DNA from 3 places in the Pseudomonas sp. L-22-4S-12 genome. Region 1 is predicted to be linked to each of the others. Evidence: predicted binding sites of a transcription regulator. Region 1 holds the regulator's gene; each other region holds the start of a gene.
What was found. Region 1 encodes sigma-54, which starts transcription at its own class of promoters, with help from an activator protein. Its sites were predicted from a motif close to ANTGGCATNNANNTTGCTNT; they were not measured.
Positions count from the first base shown of each region.

Region 2: F3I16_RS08765 (circularly permuted type 2 ATP-grasp protein) is a predicted target of sigma-54. The motif match lies at 2,372-2,391, and genes of this name have one in related genera.
Region 3: glnK (P-II family nitrogen regulator) is a predicted target of sigma-54. The motif match lies at 1,987-2,006, and genes of this name have one in related genera.

Region 1 is NZ_WELL01000001.1:1,309,383-1,314,143, reverse strand. It holds gene lptC (LPS export ABC transporter periplasmic protein LptC) at 1-374, shown strand, start outside; gene lptA (lipopolysaccharide transport periplasmic protein LptA) at 361-924, shown strand; gene lptB (LPS export ABC transporter ATP-binding protein) at 924-1,649, shown strand; gene F3I16_RS05915 (RNA polymerase factor sigma-54) at 1,796-3,289, shown strand; gene hpf (ribosome hibernation-promoting factor, HPF/YfiA family) at 3,472-3,780, shown strand; gene ptsN (PTS IIA-like nitrogen regulatory protein PtsN) at 3,793-4,257, shown strand; gene rapZ (RNase adapter RapZ) at 4,277-4,761, shown strand, end outside.
Region 2 is NZ_WELL01000002.1:462,743-467,503, reverse strand. It holds gene F3I16_RS08770 (alpha-E domain-containing protein) at 1-917, opposite strand, end outside; gene F3I16_RS08765 (circularly permuted type 2 ATP-grasp protein) at 930-2,339, opposite strand; gene putP (sodium/proline symporter PutP) at 3,068-4,558, opposite strand.
Region 3 is NZ_WELL01000001.1:170,526-175,286, reverse strand. It holds gene F3I16_RS00820 (YifB family Mg chelatase-like AAA ATPase) at 1-1,492, opposite strand, end outside; gene F3I16_RS00825 (LysR substrate-binding domain-containing protein) at 1-2, shown strand, start outside; gene F3I16_RS00815 (accessory factor UbiK family protein) at 1,532-1,792, opposite strand; gene glnK (P-II family nitrogen regulator) at 2,206-2,544, shown strand; gene F3I16_RS00805 (ammonium transporter) at 2,580-3,896, shown strand; gene F3I16_RS00800 (ammonium transporter) at 3,989-4,761, shown strand, end outside.

The DNA.
Region 1 (4,761 bases):
TGACCACCGACAAGCTGGAACATATCAAGGCCAGCGACATCACCCTGCTGAGCCAGCCGGACCTGCAACTGTACCGCGGCAGCGCCTACCCCTGGCACGTGCAGAGCGCGCGGGGCGAAGTGGCGCCGCAAGGCAAGCAAGTCGAACTGATCGATGACGTGCGCGTGGCGCGCACCGATGCCAAAGGCCGCCCCACCGTGATCACCAGCAGCCGGATGACCGTATTTCCGGATGAGGAATATGCGCAAACCCGGCAAGCCGTTAGAATCGAGGCCGCCAACGGGGTGACCACGGCACAAGGAATGAAAGCGTACATGAATGACGGCCGGATCCTCCTGCTGTCCAACGTAAGAGGCCAGCATGAGGCTCGTTAACAGTTTCCCCCTCCGGACCCTCCCCCTATTGCTCATCAGCCTCGGTGCCGCGCTCGGAAGCGCCAGCACCTGGGCCCTGCCCAGCGACCGCGAGCAACCGATCCGGGTCCAGGCCGACAGCGCCGAACTGGACGACAAGCAAGGCGTGGCGGTGTACCGCGGCGGCGTGGTGATCACCCAGGGCACCCTGAAGATCACCGGCGACACCGTGACCATCACCCAGGATGCCAACGGCGACGTCGAAGTCTTCACCTCGGTGGGCAAACCGGCCTACTACGAGCAGAAACCCGCCGTGGACAAGGAAATCGTCAAGGCCTACGGCCTGACCATCCAGTACTTCGCCAGCAACGAGCGCATCGTACTGATAGACCAGGCCAAGGTAATCCAGGAAGGCAACACCTTCGAAGGCGAGAAGATCGTCTATGACACCCAGCGCCAGATCGTCAACGCCGGCCGCGCCACTGGCGCCGCCCTGAGCGCGCCGCGCCCACGCATCGACATGGTCATCCAGCCGCGCAAGAAAACCGGCCAGCCGGAGCAAGCGCAGTAATGGCAACCCTCAAAGCCCAGCATTTGGCCAAAAGCTACAAGGGCCGCCAGGTGGTACGCGACGTCAGCCTGTCCATCGACAGCGGCCAGATCGTCGGCCTGCTCGGTCCCAACGGCGCCGGCAAGACCACCTGTTTCTACATGATCGTCGGCCTGGTGCAGGCCGACCAGGGCCGCGTGCTGATCGACGATCTCGACGTCAGCCACCAGCCCATGCATGGCCGCGCCCGCGTCGGCATCGGCTACCTGCCACAGGAAGCCTCGATCTTCCGCAAGCTGACGGTAGCCGACAACATCATGGCCATCCTGGAAACCCGCAAGGATCTCGACCGCGCCGGCCGCCGCGCCGCCCTGGAGAGCCTGCTGCAGGAGTTCCACATCAGCCACATCCGCGACAACCTCGGCATGAGCCTGTCCGGCGGCGAACGCCGGCGCGTGGAAATCGCCCGCGCCCTGGCCACCGAACCCAAGTTCATCCTGCTCGACGAACCCTTCGCTGGCGTCGACCCGATCTCGGTCGGCGACATCAAGCAGATCATCCATCACCTCAAGGCCAAGGGCATCGGTGTGCTGATCACCGACCACAACGTGCGCGAGACCCTCGACATCTGCGAGACCGCCTACATTGTTAATGACGGCCAACTGATCGCCGAAGGCGATGCCGAAAGCATCCTGGCCAACCAGCTGGTTAAAGAAGTCTACCTCGGGCACGAATTCCGCCTCTGATGCAGGCGTCGCCGCACTACACGGATGTTGTCAAGCCTAGGCAAAGCCGCCAGTTTCAGGCATATAATTTGCTTATTGGCGGCGCCCCGGCGCCCTGTAGTGAATGGCGCGACTGCGCCGGCAAATAAGGTGCAAAGCTTCCTGCCATGAAACCTTCGCTAGTCCTCAAGATGGGCCAGCAGCTGACGATGACACCGCAGCTGCAACAAGCCATTCGCCTCCTCCAGCTGTCCACCCTGGACCTGCAGCAGGAAATCCAGGAAGCCCTGGAATCCAACCCCATGCTGGAACGCCAGGAAGACGGCGAAGACTTCGACAACAGCGATCCGCTGGCCGACGGCGAAGAACAGAACACCCAGGCCGCGCCCCAGGACACCTACCAGGAAACCAACAGCACGCCCGCCGATGCCATCGAGGACGGCGAGTGGAACGAACGCATCCCCAGCGAGCTGCCGGTCGATACCGCCTGGGAAGACGTCTACCAGACCAGCGCCAGCAGCCTGCCGAGCAACGACGATGACGAGTGGGACTTCACCACCCGCACCTCCGCCGGCGAGAGCCTGCAGACCCATCTGCTGTGGCAACTGAACCTGGCGCCGATGTCGGACACCGACCGCCTGATCGCCGTGACCCTGATCGACTGCATCAACGACCAGGGCTATCTGGAGGAGTCGCTCGAGGAAATCGTCGAGGCCTTCGACCCGGAAATGGACGTCGAGCTGGACGAAGTCGAAGCCGTCCTGCACCGCATCCAGAACTTCGACCCGGCCGGGGTCGGCGCCCGCGACCTGCGCGAATGCCTGCTTCTGCAGCTGCGCCAGCTGCCGGCCAGCACGCCCTGGCTGAGCGAGGCCCAGCGCCTGGCCGGCGACCACCTCGACCTGCTCGGCAGCCGCGACTACAGCCAGCTGATGCGGCGCATGAAGCTCAAGGAAGACGAGCTGCGCCAGGTCATCGAGCTGATCCAGAGCCTCAACCCGCGTCCCGGCTCGCAGATCGAAGCCAGCGAGCCGGAATACGTGGTACCGGACGTGATCGTGCGCAAGCACAACGAGCGCTGGCTGGTGGAGCTCAATCAGGAAGCGGTGCCGCGCCTGCGGGTCAACGCGCAGTACGCCGGCTTCGTCAAACGCGCCGACTCCAGTGCCGACAACACCTTCATGCGCAACCAGCTGCAGGAAGCGCGCTGGTTCATCAAGAGCCTGCAGAGCCGCAACGAAACCCTGATGAAGGTCGCCTCGCAGATCGTCGAGCACCAGCGCGGCTTTCTCGAGTACGGCGACGAGGCGATGAAGCCGCTGGTCCTGCACGACATCGCCGAGGCGGTGGGCATGCACGAGTCGACCATCTCGCGGGTCACCACGCAGAAATTCATGCACACCCCGCGCGGTATTTACGAGCTGAAATACTTCTTCTCCAGCCACGTCAGCACCTCGGAAGGCGGCGAATGCTCGTCGACGGCGATCCGCGCCATCATCAAAAAACTGGTCGCCGCGGAAAACGCGAAAAAGCCATTGAGTGACAGCAAGATCGCTGGTTTACTGGAAGCACAGGGCATTCAGGTAGCCCGTCGCACCGTCGCCAAATACCGCGAATCCCTCGGGATAGCGCCTTCGAGCGAACGCAAGCGGTTGATCTAGTCATAGACGCGACTGCTGTGACGCGGCACTGAGGGAAGGCTTTTGCAAAACTGGATACGCGCCATGCGCCCTGCCCCGCGGGGGGACTGCAGGACAGTTCTGCAAAAGCCTTCTCACGCCAGAGTGTTACGGTGGCAGGCCCGCTAGCCTGTCTCTTACACAAGGCAACAAGGAGAAGCGGTATGCAAGTCAACATCAGTGGACATCAACTGGATGTGACCGACGCCCTGCGTGACTATGTCGGGGAAAAACTCAGCCGACTGGAACGCCATTTCGACAAGATCACCAACGTGCAGGTGACCATGGCAGTCGAGAAGCTCAAGCAGAAAATCGAGGCGACCCTGCATGTTGCAGGCGGCGAAGTAGTCGCCAACGCCGAACACGACGACATGTATGCGGCGATCGACCTGCTCGCCGACAAACTCGACCGCCAACTGATCAAACACAAGGAAAAGCAGCTCGGCCGCCTGCAAGGCGCGACAGCCCGCTGACATCCCCCACCCATGATCCGACTTGAAAATATCCTGACCGCCGGCCGTTCCCTGGTGAACGTGCCGGGCGGCAGTAAGAAGCGCGTCCTCGAACAGATTGCCAACCTGGTCGCGCGCGAACTGCCCGACCTCGACTCGCAGGACATCTTCGAAAGCCTGATTGCCCGTGAAAAACTCGGTTCCACCGGGTTCGGTAACGGCATCGCCATTCCCCACTGTCGCCTGCCCGGCTGCAGCGCCCCCATCAGTGCGGTGCTGCGCCTGGATGCGCCGGTGGACTTCGACGCCATCGACGGCGCCCCGGTCGATCTGCTGTTCGTCCTGCTGGTACCCGAAGCGGCGACCGACGAACACCTGGAGCTGCTCCGCCAGATCGCCAGCATGCTCGACCGCAGCGAAGTGCGTGAGCGCTTGCGCCAGGCGTCAAGCAGCGAGAACCTCTACCAGGTGGTTGTCGACGTACAGAGCGGCCAATAGGCCAGGGTAGGACAGCGTCATGCGCCTGATCATCGTCAGCGGTCGCTCCGGCTCGGGCAAAAGCACCGCCCTCGACGTGCTCGAGGACAACGGTTTCTACTGCATCGACAACCTGCCGGCGATCCTCCTGCCGGAACTGGCCGAGCGCGCCCTGCTGCACACCGAGCTGCTGCACCCGCAGGTCGCCGTATCGATCGACGCACGCAACCTGCCCAGCCAGCTCAAGCGCTTCCCCGAACTGCTCGCCGAAGTGCGCGCCCGTCACATCGTCTGTGACGTGCTCTATCTGGATGCCGACGAAGAGACCCTGCTCAAGCGCTTTTCCGAAACCCGCCGGCGCCACCCGCTGACCAGCGAGACGCGCTCCCTCGCCGAAGCCATCCGCGACGAAGCCGCCCTGCTCAGCCCGATCACCGACCTGGCCGACCTCAAGCTCGACACCACCCACCTGAACCTCTACCAGCTGCGCGACAGCCTCAAGCTGCGCCTGCTGAACAAGCCCGA
Region 2 (4,761 bases), on a different contig from region 1:
CTGCCCAACTGCCGGACGAGCAGGATGAAATCGGTGAGCCAGACATGCAGGCCCTCGCCCAGGACCTCGTCGATGCTGGTGTAGCGCAGACGGGCATCGAGCTCGGCGGCCATGCGCTGGGCCGGCCGGCCGTTCTCGCCGGGCAGGCCGGAGAGCATCAGGTTGAGCTCCTCCATGCAGGCACGCAGCGAGCGCGGCACCTCGGGGCGCAGCAGCAGCAGTTCGGCGATCTTGTAGGTGCGCGGCGAGCCGCGGTAGATCTCGGTGAAGGCCTCGAACGAGGACAGCGCACGCAGCAGCGCGCTCCACTGGTAGTAGCCGCGCGCCGAGGTGTCGCTGACCGTGTCGGCCTCCTCGCCGAGCATCTCGTAGCGCGCATCGAGCAGGCGCAGGGTGTTGTCGGCGCGTTCGATGAAGGTGCCCAGGCGGATGAAGCGATACGCTTCGCCGCGCATGATGGTGCCGAAGGTGGCGCCGCGGAACAGGTGCGAGCGCTCCTTGACCCATTCGCAGAAGCGGCTGATGCCATAGCGGCCCAGGCCCTCGGCGGCGATGCCGCGCATCTCCAGCCAGGTGGCGTTGATGTTCTCCCACATGTCCGCGGTGATCCGCCCGCGCACAGCGTGAGCGTTGCTGCGCGCGGCCTGCAGGCAGCAGTAGATGCTCGCCGGGTTGTCCGCATCGAGGGCGAAGAAGTGCAGCATGCGCTCGGCATGCATCTGCCCGTGGCGTTCCAGGTATTGGTCCAGGGTGCCGGTGATCAGCAGCGGCATGGCCAGTTCGTCGAGGCCGTCGCCGTGGCCGTCCTGCGGCATCAGCGACAGCGAATAGCTGACGTCGAGCATGCGCGCGAGGTTCTCGGCGCGCTCCAGGTAGCGCGACATCCAGTACAGATCGGAGGCAGTTCTGCTCAGCATGATGCGGTTTCCTTAATCCTCGACCACCCAGGTGTCCTTGGTCCCGCCGCCCTGCGACGAGTTGACCACCAGCGAGCCATCGCGCAGCGCCACGCGGGTCAGTCCGCCGGGCACCAGGCGGGTTTCGCGGCCGGACAGGACGAACGGGCGCAGGTCGATATGGCGCGGCGCCACGCCGCTCTCGACGAAGGTCGGGCAGGTCGACAGGCACAGCGTGGGCTGGGCGATGTAGGCCGCCGGGTTGGCCTTGAGGCGGGCGCGGAAGGCCTCGATCTCGGCCTTGCTCGCAGCCGGGCCGACCAGCATGCCGTAGCCGCCGGAGCCCTGGGTTTCCTTGACCACCAGCTCAGGCAGGTTGGCCAGCACGTGGGACAGGTCCTCGGGCTTGCGACACTGCCAGGTCGGCACGTTTTTCAGGATCGGCTCCTCGTCCAGGTAGAAGCGGATCATGTCGGTGACGTAGGGGTAGATCGACTTGTCGTCCGCCACCCCGGTGCCCACCGCGTTGGCCAGCACCACGTTGCCGCTGCGGTAGGACGAGAGCAGGCCCGGCACGCCGAGCATGGAATCCGGGTTGAAGGCCAGCGGGTCGAGGAAGGCGTCGTCCAGCCGCCGGTAGATCACGTCGACCGCCTGCGGGCCGGCGGTGGTGCGCATGAATACCTTGTCGTCACGGACGAACAGGTCGGCGCCCTCCACCAGTTCCACGCCCATCTCGCGGGCGAGGAAGGCGTGCTCGAAGTAGGCGCTGTTGAAGCGCCCCGGCGTCAGTACCACCACGCTGGGGTTGTCCAGCGGGCTCGCGCTTTTCAGGGTGTCGAGCAGCAGGCTCGGGTAGTGGTCGATGGGCGCCACGCGCTGCATGGCGAACAGCTCGGGGAACAGGCGCATCATCATCTTGCGGTCTTCGAGCATGTAACTGACGCCGCTGGGGGTGCGCAGGTTGTCTTCCAGCACGTAGTAGGTGCCGTCGCCATCGCGTACCAGGTCGACCCCGGCGATGTGCGCGTAGATATCGCGGTGCAGGTCGAGGCCCTGCATGGCCAGTTGATAGCCCTCGTTGGCCAGCACCTGTTCGGCGGGGATGATGCCGGCCTTGAGGATGCGCTGCTCGTGGTAGAGGTCGGCGAGGAACATGTTCAGCGCCTGCACGCGCTGGATGCAGCCGGCTTCGACGATGCGCCATTCGCTGGCGGGGATGCTGCGCGGGATGATGTCGAAGGGGATCAGGCGCTCGGTGCCCTGCTCGTCGCCGTAGAGGGTGAAGGTGATGCCGGCGCGGTGGAACAACAGGTCGGCTTCGCGCCTGCGCTGGGCCAGCAGCTCTTGCGGGGTGTCGGCCAGCCAGCGGGCAAATTCCCGGTAATGCGGGCGGACGCTGCCACTCGCTTCGTACATCTCGTTAAAAAAGGTGCGGACCATGCCGTACTCCTTGCCACCTGGTCGTCTGTACCATCGCAAGGCCCGTGCCATAGAACTTTATTGTTTATTTTCAATAGCTTGTACATTCGACCAGGCGGTCACGCACCAGTTAGGGGCGTTAATCCAGGCGCCAAAACGGGTCACGCCCCAATCGGTGGCAGGCGTTGGCTGGTCATGCTGGAGCGCTGCGGCGGGCGGGAAGCTAACCCGGCGTAGGAGCGGCTTTAGCCGCGATGGGAAGTGGCGGCCCATGCAAGAGCTTCGCGGCTGAAGCCGCTCCCACGAAGAGCGATGGGCTGGACGGCGCGGAACGGCAGGTAAACCCGGCGTGGGAGCGGCTTTAGCCGCGATGAGAGGTGGTGGCCCATGCAAGAGCTTCGCGGCTGAAGCCGCTCCCACGAAGAGCGATGGCGACGGCGCGGAGCGGCGGGTAAGCCGCTCCCACAAGAATCGATGGGGCGGATGGCGCGTGGCGGCAGGTAAAACCGGCGTAGGAGCGGCTTTAGCCGCGATGGGAGATGGTGGCGCATGCAAGAGCATCGCGGCTGAAGCCGCTCCCACAGAGGATGGGGCTGGGGGCTTTTTCGCAGGCAAAAAAAACCGGCCCACGCCGGGAGACGTGGACCGGAAAGCACTATCGGGTCGTGCGTGGTGCCCCGCCGCAGGCACTGGGCCTGTGGCGGGACTAAGGCAGCGGCTGGACGACCGGCCAGCCGCGCCTGGGGGTATCAGATGTGGGCGTCCTGGTATTCCTTCTCGGCTTCGTCGAAGCGCTTGAGCATGCTTTTCGACGGGCCGTTGCCGATGCGGCTGAACACCAGGATGGCCAGGGTGGCCAGGATGAAGCCCGGGATGATTTCGTACAGGCCCATGCCGATCCAGTTCTTCCACACCACCACGGTCACCGCACCGACCACCATGCCGGCCAGGGCGCCGTTGCGGGTCATGCCCTTCCACAGCAGGGAGAGGATCACCACCGGACCGAAGGCAGCACCGAAGCCGGCCCAGGCATAGGACACCAGGCCCAGTACGCGGTTATCCGGGTTGGAAGCCAGGACGATGGCGATCAGCGCCACCAGCAGCACCATGGCGCGGCCGACCCAGACCAGTTCGACCTGGCTGGCGTTCTTGCGCAGGAAGGCCTTGTAGAAGTCTTCGGTCAGGGCGCTGGAGCAGACCAGCAGCTGGCAGCTCAGGGTGGACATCACCGCGGCCAGGATGGCGGACAGCAGCACGCCGGCGATCCAGGGGTTGAACAGGATCTTGGCCAGTTCGATGAACACCCGCTCCGGGTTCTCGGTCACGGCGCCGGCCATGTCCGGATGCGCGGAGAAGTAGGCGATGCCGAAGAAGCCCACGGCCACGGCGCCGCCCAGGCAGAGGATCATCCAGGTCATGGAGATGCGACGGGCAGCCGGGATCGACTTGACCGAGTCGGCGGCCATGAAGCGCGCCAGGATGTGCGGCTGGCCGAAGTAGCCCAGGCCCCAGGCCATCAGCGAGATCACGCCGACGAAGGTGGCGCCCTTGAGCATGTCGAAGTTGGTGGCGTCCTGCAGCTCGATGGCAGCGAAGGTGCTGTCCATGCCGCCGGTGGCCACCATCACCATCACCGGAGCGAGGATCAGGGCGAAGATCATCAGGGTGGCCTGCACGGTGTCGGTCCAGCTCACCGCGAGGAAGCCACCGATGAAGGTGTAGGCGATGGTCGCTGCGGCGCCGGCCCACAGGGCGGTCTCGTAGCTCATGCCGAAGGTGCTTTCGAACAGGCGCGCACCGGCCACCACGCCCGAGGCGCAGTAGATGGTGAAGAACACCAGGATCACCAGGGCGGAGAAGATGCGCAGGATGCGGCTGCTGTCTTCGAAGCGGTTGGTGAAGTAGTCCGGCAGGGTCAGGGCGTTGCCGTTGTGCTCGGTCTGCACGCGCAGGCGGCCGGCGACGAACAGCCAGTTGAGGTAGGCGCCGACGATCAGGCCGATGGCGATCCAGCCTTCGGACAGGCCGGACATGTACACCGCGCCCGGCAGGCCCATCAGCAGCCAGCCGCTCATGTCGGAGGCGCCGGCGGACAGCGCGGTGACGAAGCTGCCGAGGCTGCGGCCACCGAGGATGTAGTCGGAAAGGTTCTTGGTACGCAAGTAGGCGAAGAGGCCGATAAAGACCATCGCGGCGATGTACACCACGAAGGTGATCAGCATCGGAGTGCTAGCTGTCATGGGAGGAATACCCTCTGGATTGTTTTTATGACGCCGCGGCGGTTACTCCGCAGCGGGGTTGGCAAATCCGCCCGCTTGTGGCGGGCGCTGCAATGGCCGCCGCCACCACGGGCGACGGACCAAAAACATGGTTGGCCTGATCCACTTGCCTGCACGCCGCCTCCCTCCCGGAGACGGTTGGCTGCGGGTTGCTCCGCAGCACG
Region 3 (4,761 bases), 1.1 Mb from region 1:
AGCCGGCAGCCGGACGGTACTGCAGGGCCTCGGCCAGGTGCGCACGGCCGATCTGTTCGACTTCCTGCAGGTCGGCCAGGGTGCGCGCCACCTTGAGCAGGCGGTGGGCGGCGCGCAGCGACAGGTTGAGGCGTTCGCAGGCGCCTTCCAGCCAGCGCTGGTCGTCGGCCTGCAGCGGGCAGTGCAGGCGCAGGCCCGGCAGGTCGAGAAAGGCATTGGCGCAGCCCTGGCGCTGCACTTGCAGGCGGCGCGCGGCGGCCACCCGGGCGGCGACGCTGGCGCTGTCCTGGCCGGCTTCGCCACCGGCATGCAGCACGGTGCTTTCGCGGGCCACGGTGAGGTGCAGGTCGATGCGGTCGAGCAGCGGCCCGGACAACTTGCCGCGGTAGCGCTGGATCTGCTCTGGGGTGCAGCGGCAGCGCCCGGCCGGGTCGCCCAGGTAACCGCAGGGGCAGGGGTTCATCGCCGCCACCAGCTGGAAGCGCGCCGGGAAGCGCACCCGGTCGCGCGCCCGGGCAATCACTATCTGCCCGCTTTCCAGGGGCTCGCGCAGCACCTCCAGCACCTTGCGATCGAACTCCGGCAACTCGTCTAAAAACAAGACTCCCTGGTGGGCCAGGGTGATCTCCCCCGGCTGCGGGCGACTGCCGCCGCCGACCAGGGCCGGGCCGGATGCACTGTGATGGGGCTGTCGGAACGGCCGTTGCGGCCAGTGCGCCAGGGGCGTCTGGCTGGCCACCGAGTGGATGGCGGCCACCTGCAGGGCTTCCTCTTCATCGAGTGGCGGCAGCAGGCCGGGCAGGCGGCTGGCCAGCAGGGTCTTGCCGGTGCCCGGCGGCCCGGTGAACAGCAGGTTATGGCCGCCGCTGGCGGCGATCAGCAGGGCGCGCTTGGCCGCCAGCTGGCCCTGCACTTCGGCCAGATCCGGGTAGGGCGTGCAGGTGCGCAGCAGGCCGCCGGCCTGGTAGGGCGCCAGCGGGGTGTGGCCGTTGAGGTGGGCGGCGAGCTGCAGCAGGTGGTCGACCGCCAGCACGCTGAGGCCGGAGGCCAGGCAGGCTTCCTCGGCATTGGCGCTCGGCACCACTAAGGTGCGTCCGGCGGCGCGGGCGGCCAGGGCGGCGGGCAATACGCCTTGAACCGGGCGCACGGCGCCGGACAGCGCCAGTTCGCCGAGGCACTCGAGGTGGTCCAGGCTGGCGGCGGGAATCTGTGCACTGGCGGCGAGCACGCCGAGGGCGATGGCCAGGTCGAAACGCCCGCCATCCTTGGGTAGGTCGGCCGGTGCCAGGTTGAGGGTGATGCGCCGCGGCGGGAAGTCGAAGCCGGAATTGAGGATGGCGCTGCGCACGCGGTCCTTGCTTTCCTTCACCGCGGTCTCGGGCAGGCCGACCAGGGCCATGCTCGGCAGGCCGTTGGCCAGGTGGGCCTCGACGGTAACCGGTGGCGCTTCGACGCCGACCTGGGCGCGGCTGTGGACGATGGCCAGGGACATGATCACTCCTTGATCAGGTCGCCGGCCGCTGATCGGCGATCAGTCGGCGGGCGGGGTTTGCTGCGACTCCAGCGCGGCCACCTTGGCCTCCAGCGCTTCCAGGCGGGCGCGGGTGCGCGCCAGGACGACCATCTGGCTGTCGAACTCGTCGCGGCTGACCAGGTCCAGCTTGCCGAACGCGCTCTGCAGCAGGACCTTGAACTGCGCCTCGAACTCGCTGCGGGGCAGCGGCGTGTCGCCGTTGAACAGGCGGGAGGCGTGGCTGGTCAGGGCGTCGAGCAGGGCTTTGGGCGGCAGCATGGCGAAAGTTCCGGTTGCAGATGGCCGGCAGTGTAGCACGCAGGCCGCTGCCGCTTATTGTCGCACTGCGGTGCACGGTTATTGACCATGCACGGGGCGCACACTGCACCGTTGTTGTGCAATGACCCGTTGGTCAGATGGCCGGAAAACCTCGGATACCGGGCTAACTGCATGAAAAACAGGCTTTTATCAGAGCTGGCAAGCTTTCTGCTTAGTGACTGGTGACGCGTGCACCGATGCAGTACCGGTGCGCAGAGTGAGGCGGGGGAAATGCTTCGCTGCATGCGGTTGGTTGGTATCGGCCGGGTTGCGACTGAAGTGGCTGATTCGTTTCAAAAGCCAGGTACTGCGCTTAGACTTGAGCCGGGTTTGTTCTTCCTGGGGCAAGTCCACCAAATACGGGAGAGAGTTTAATGAAGCTAGTCACTGCCATCATCAAGCCGTTCAAGCTGGACGACGTGCGCGAGTCGCTGTCGGAGATCGGCGTGCAGGGCATCACCGTCACCGAAGTCAAAGGCTTCGGTCGGCAGAAGGGCCACACCGAGCTGTACCGTGGCGCGGAATACGTGGTGGATTTCCTGCCCAAGGTGAAGATCGACGTGGCGATTGCCGACGATCAGCTGGATCGGGTCATCGAGGCGATCACCAAGGCGGCCAACACTGGCAAGATCGGTGACGGCAAGATCTTCGTCGTCAATCTGGAACAGGCCATCCGCATCCGTACCGGCGAAACCGGCACCGACGCAGTTTAAGCCTCAGAACCCCACACGCCCCAGGAGAAAAACACATGACTCTGCGTAAGATCGCAGGGCTAGGAGCCCTGTTGTCCCTCGTAACCCCTGGCCTGGCCATGGCTGACGAGGTTGTCCTCAACTCCGGCGACACCGCCTGGATGCTGACCGCCACCATTCTGGTGCTGCTCATGACCATCCCGGGGCTGGCGCTGTTCTACGGCGGCATGGTCCGCTCGAAGAACATCCTCTCGGTGATGATGCAGTGCTTCGCCATTACCGGCCTGATCAGCATCCTGTGGGTCGTCTACGGCTACAGCATCGCGTTCGACACCACCGGCATGGAACAGGGCGTTGTCAACTTCAACTCCTTCGTCGGCGGCCTGTCCAAGGCCTTCCTCAGCGGCCTGAGCCCGAGCAGCCTGATCGGCGCCTTCCCGGAAAGCGTGTTCATCACCTTCCAGATGACCTTCGCCATCATCACCCCGGCCCTGATCGTCGGTGCTTTCGCCGAGCGCATGAAGTTCTCCGCCATGCTGATCTTCATGGCCGTGTGGTTCACCCTGGTCTACGCACCGATCGCGCACATGGTCTGGTCCGGCAACGGCGGCCTGATGTGGGACTGGGGCGTGCTGGACTTCGCCGGCGGCACCGTGGTGCACATCAACGCCGGTATCGCCGGTCTGGTGGCCTGCCTGGTACTGGGCAAGCGCAAGGGCTTCCCGACCACCGCCATGGCTCCGCACAACCTGGGCTACACCCTGGTCGGCGCGGCGATGCTGTGGGTCGGCTGGTTCGGCTTCAACGCCGGCTCCGCGATTGCCGCCAACGGCACTGCCGGCATGGCCATGCTGGTCACCCAGATCGCCACCGCCGCCGCCGCCCTGGGCTGGATGGGCGCCGAGTGGATCACTCACGGTAAGCCGAGCGCCCTGGGCATCGCTTCCGGTGTGGTCGCCGGTCTGGTCGCCATCACCCCGGCTGCCGGCACCGCCGGCCCGATGGGTGCCATCGTGATCGGTCTGTCCGCTGGCGTGATCTGCTTCTTCTGCGCCACCAGCCTCAAGCGCAAGCTGGGCTACGACGACTCCCTGGACGCCTTCGGCGTGCATGGCATCGGCGGCATCGTCGGCGCCCTGCTGACCGGCGTGTTCGCGGCTCCGGCCCTGGGCGGCTTCGGCACCGTGGAAGACATCGGCGCGCAGCTGTTCATCCAGTTCAAGGGTGTTGCCTTCACCGTGATCTACACCGCCGTGGTCACCTTCGTGATCCTGAAAGTGCTGGACCTGGTGATGGGCCTGCGGGTCAGCGAAGAAGCCGAGACCGTCGGTCTCGACCTCTCCGAGCACAACGAGCGCGGCTACAACCTGTAAGCCCCGACGATGTGCAAAACGCCCGGTCCGCCGGGCGTTTTTCTTTCTGCGCCAACGGCGGCGCACTGTGCAACGGTACAACGGAGTACTTCATGGAAAGCACGGCACTGATTCCCCTGCAGTATGCGCTGGACACTTTCTACCTGCTGATTTGCGGGGCCCTGGTGATGTGGATGGCGGCAGGCTTCGCCATGCTCGAATCCGGCCTGGTCCGCGCGAAGAACACCGCGGAAATCCTCACCAAGAACATCGTGCTCTACGCCCTGGCCTGCGTGATGTACCTGCTGGTGGGCTACTACCTGATGTATGGCGGCGCGGCAGGCGGCGCGATACCCAATTTCGGTTTCCTGATCGGCAGCGAGCATGCGCTCGAAACCGTCGCCGCCGGTGGCGAGGGCGCACCCTATTACGCCAAGCGCGCCGACTTCTTCTTCCAGGTGGTGTTCGTCGCCACGGCCATGTCGATCGTCTCCGGCGCGGTGGCCGAGCGCATGAAGCTGTGGGCCTTCCTGGCCTTCGCCCTGGTCATGTGCTCGATCATCTATCCGGTGGAAGGCTACTGGACCTGGGGTGGCGGCTTCCTCAAGCAGGCCGGTTTCAAGGACTTCGCCGGCTCCGGCATCGTCCACCTGGCCGGCGCCACCGCCGCGCTGGCCGGGGTCATCCTGCTCGGCGCGCGCAAGGGCAAGTACGGCAGCCAGGGGCAGATCAACGCGATCCCCGGCGCCAACCTGCCGCTGGCCACCCTTGGCACCTTCATCCTGTGGTTCGGCTGGTTCGGTTTCAACGGCGGCTCGCAGCTGAAGATGAGCAGCATCGCCGATGCCAACGCGGTGGCAGCGGTGTTCGTCAACACCAACCTGGC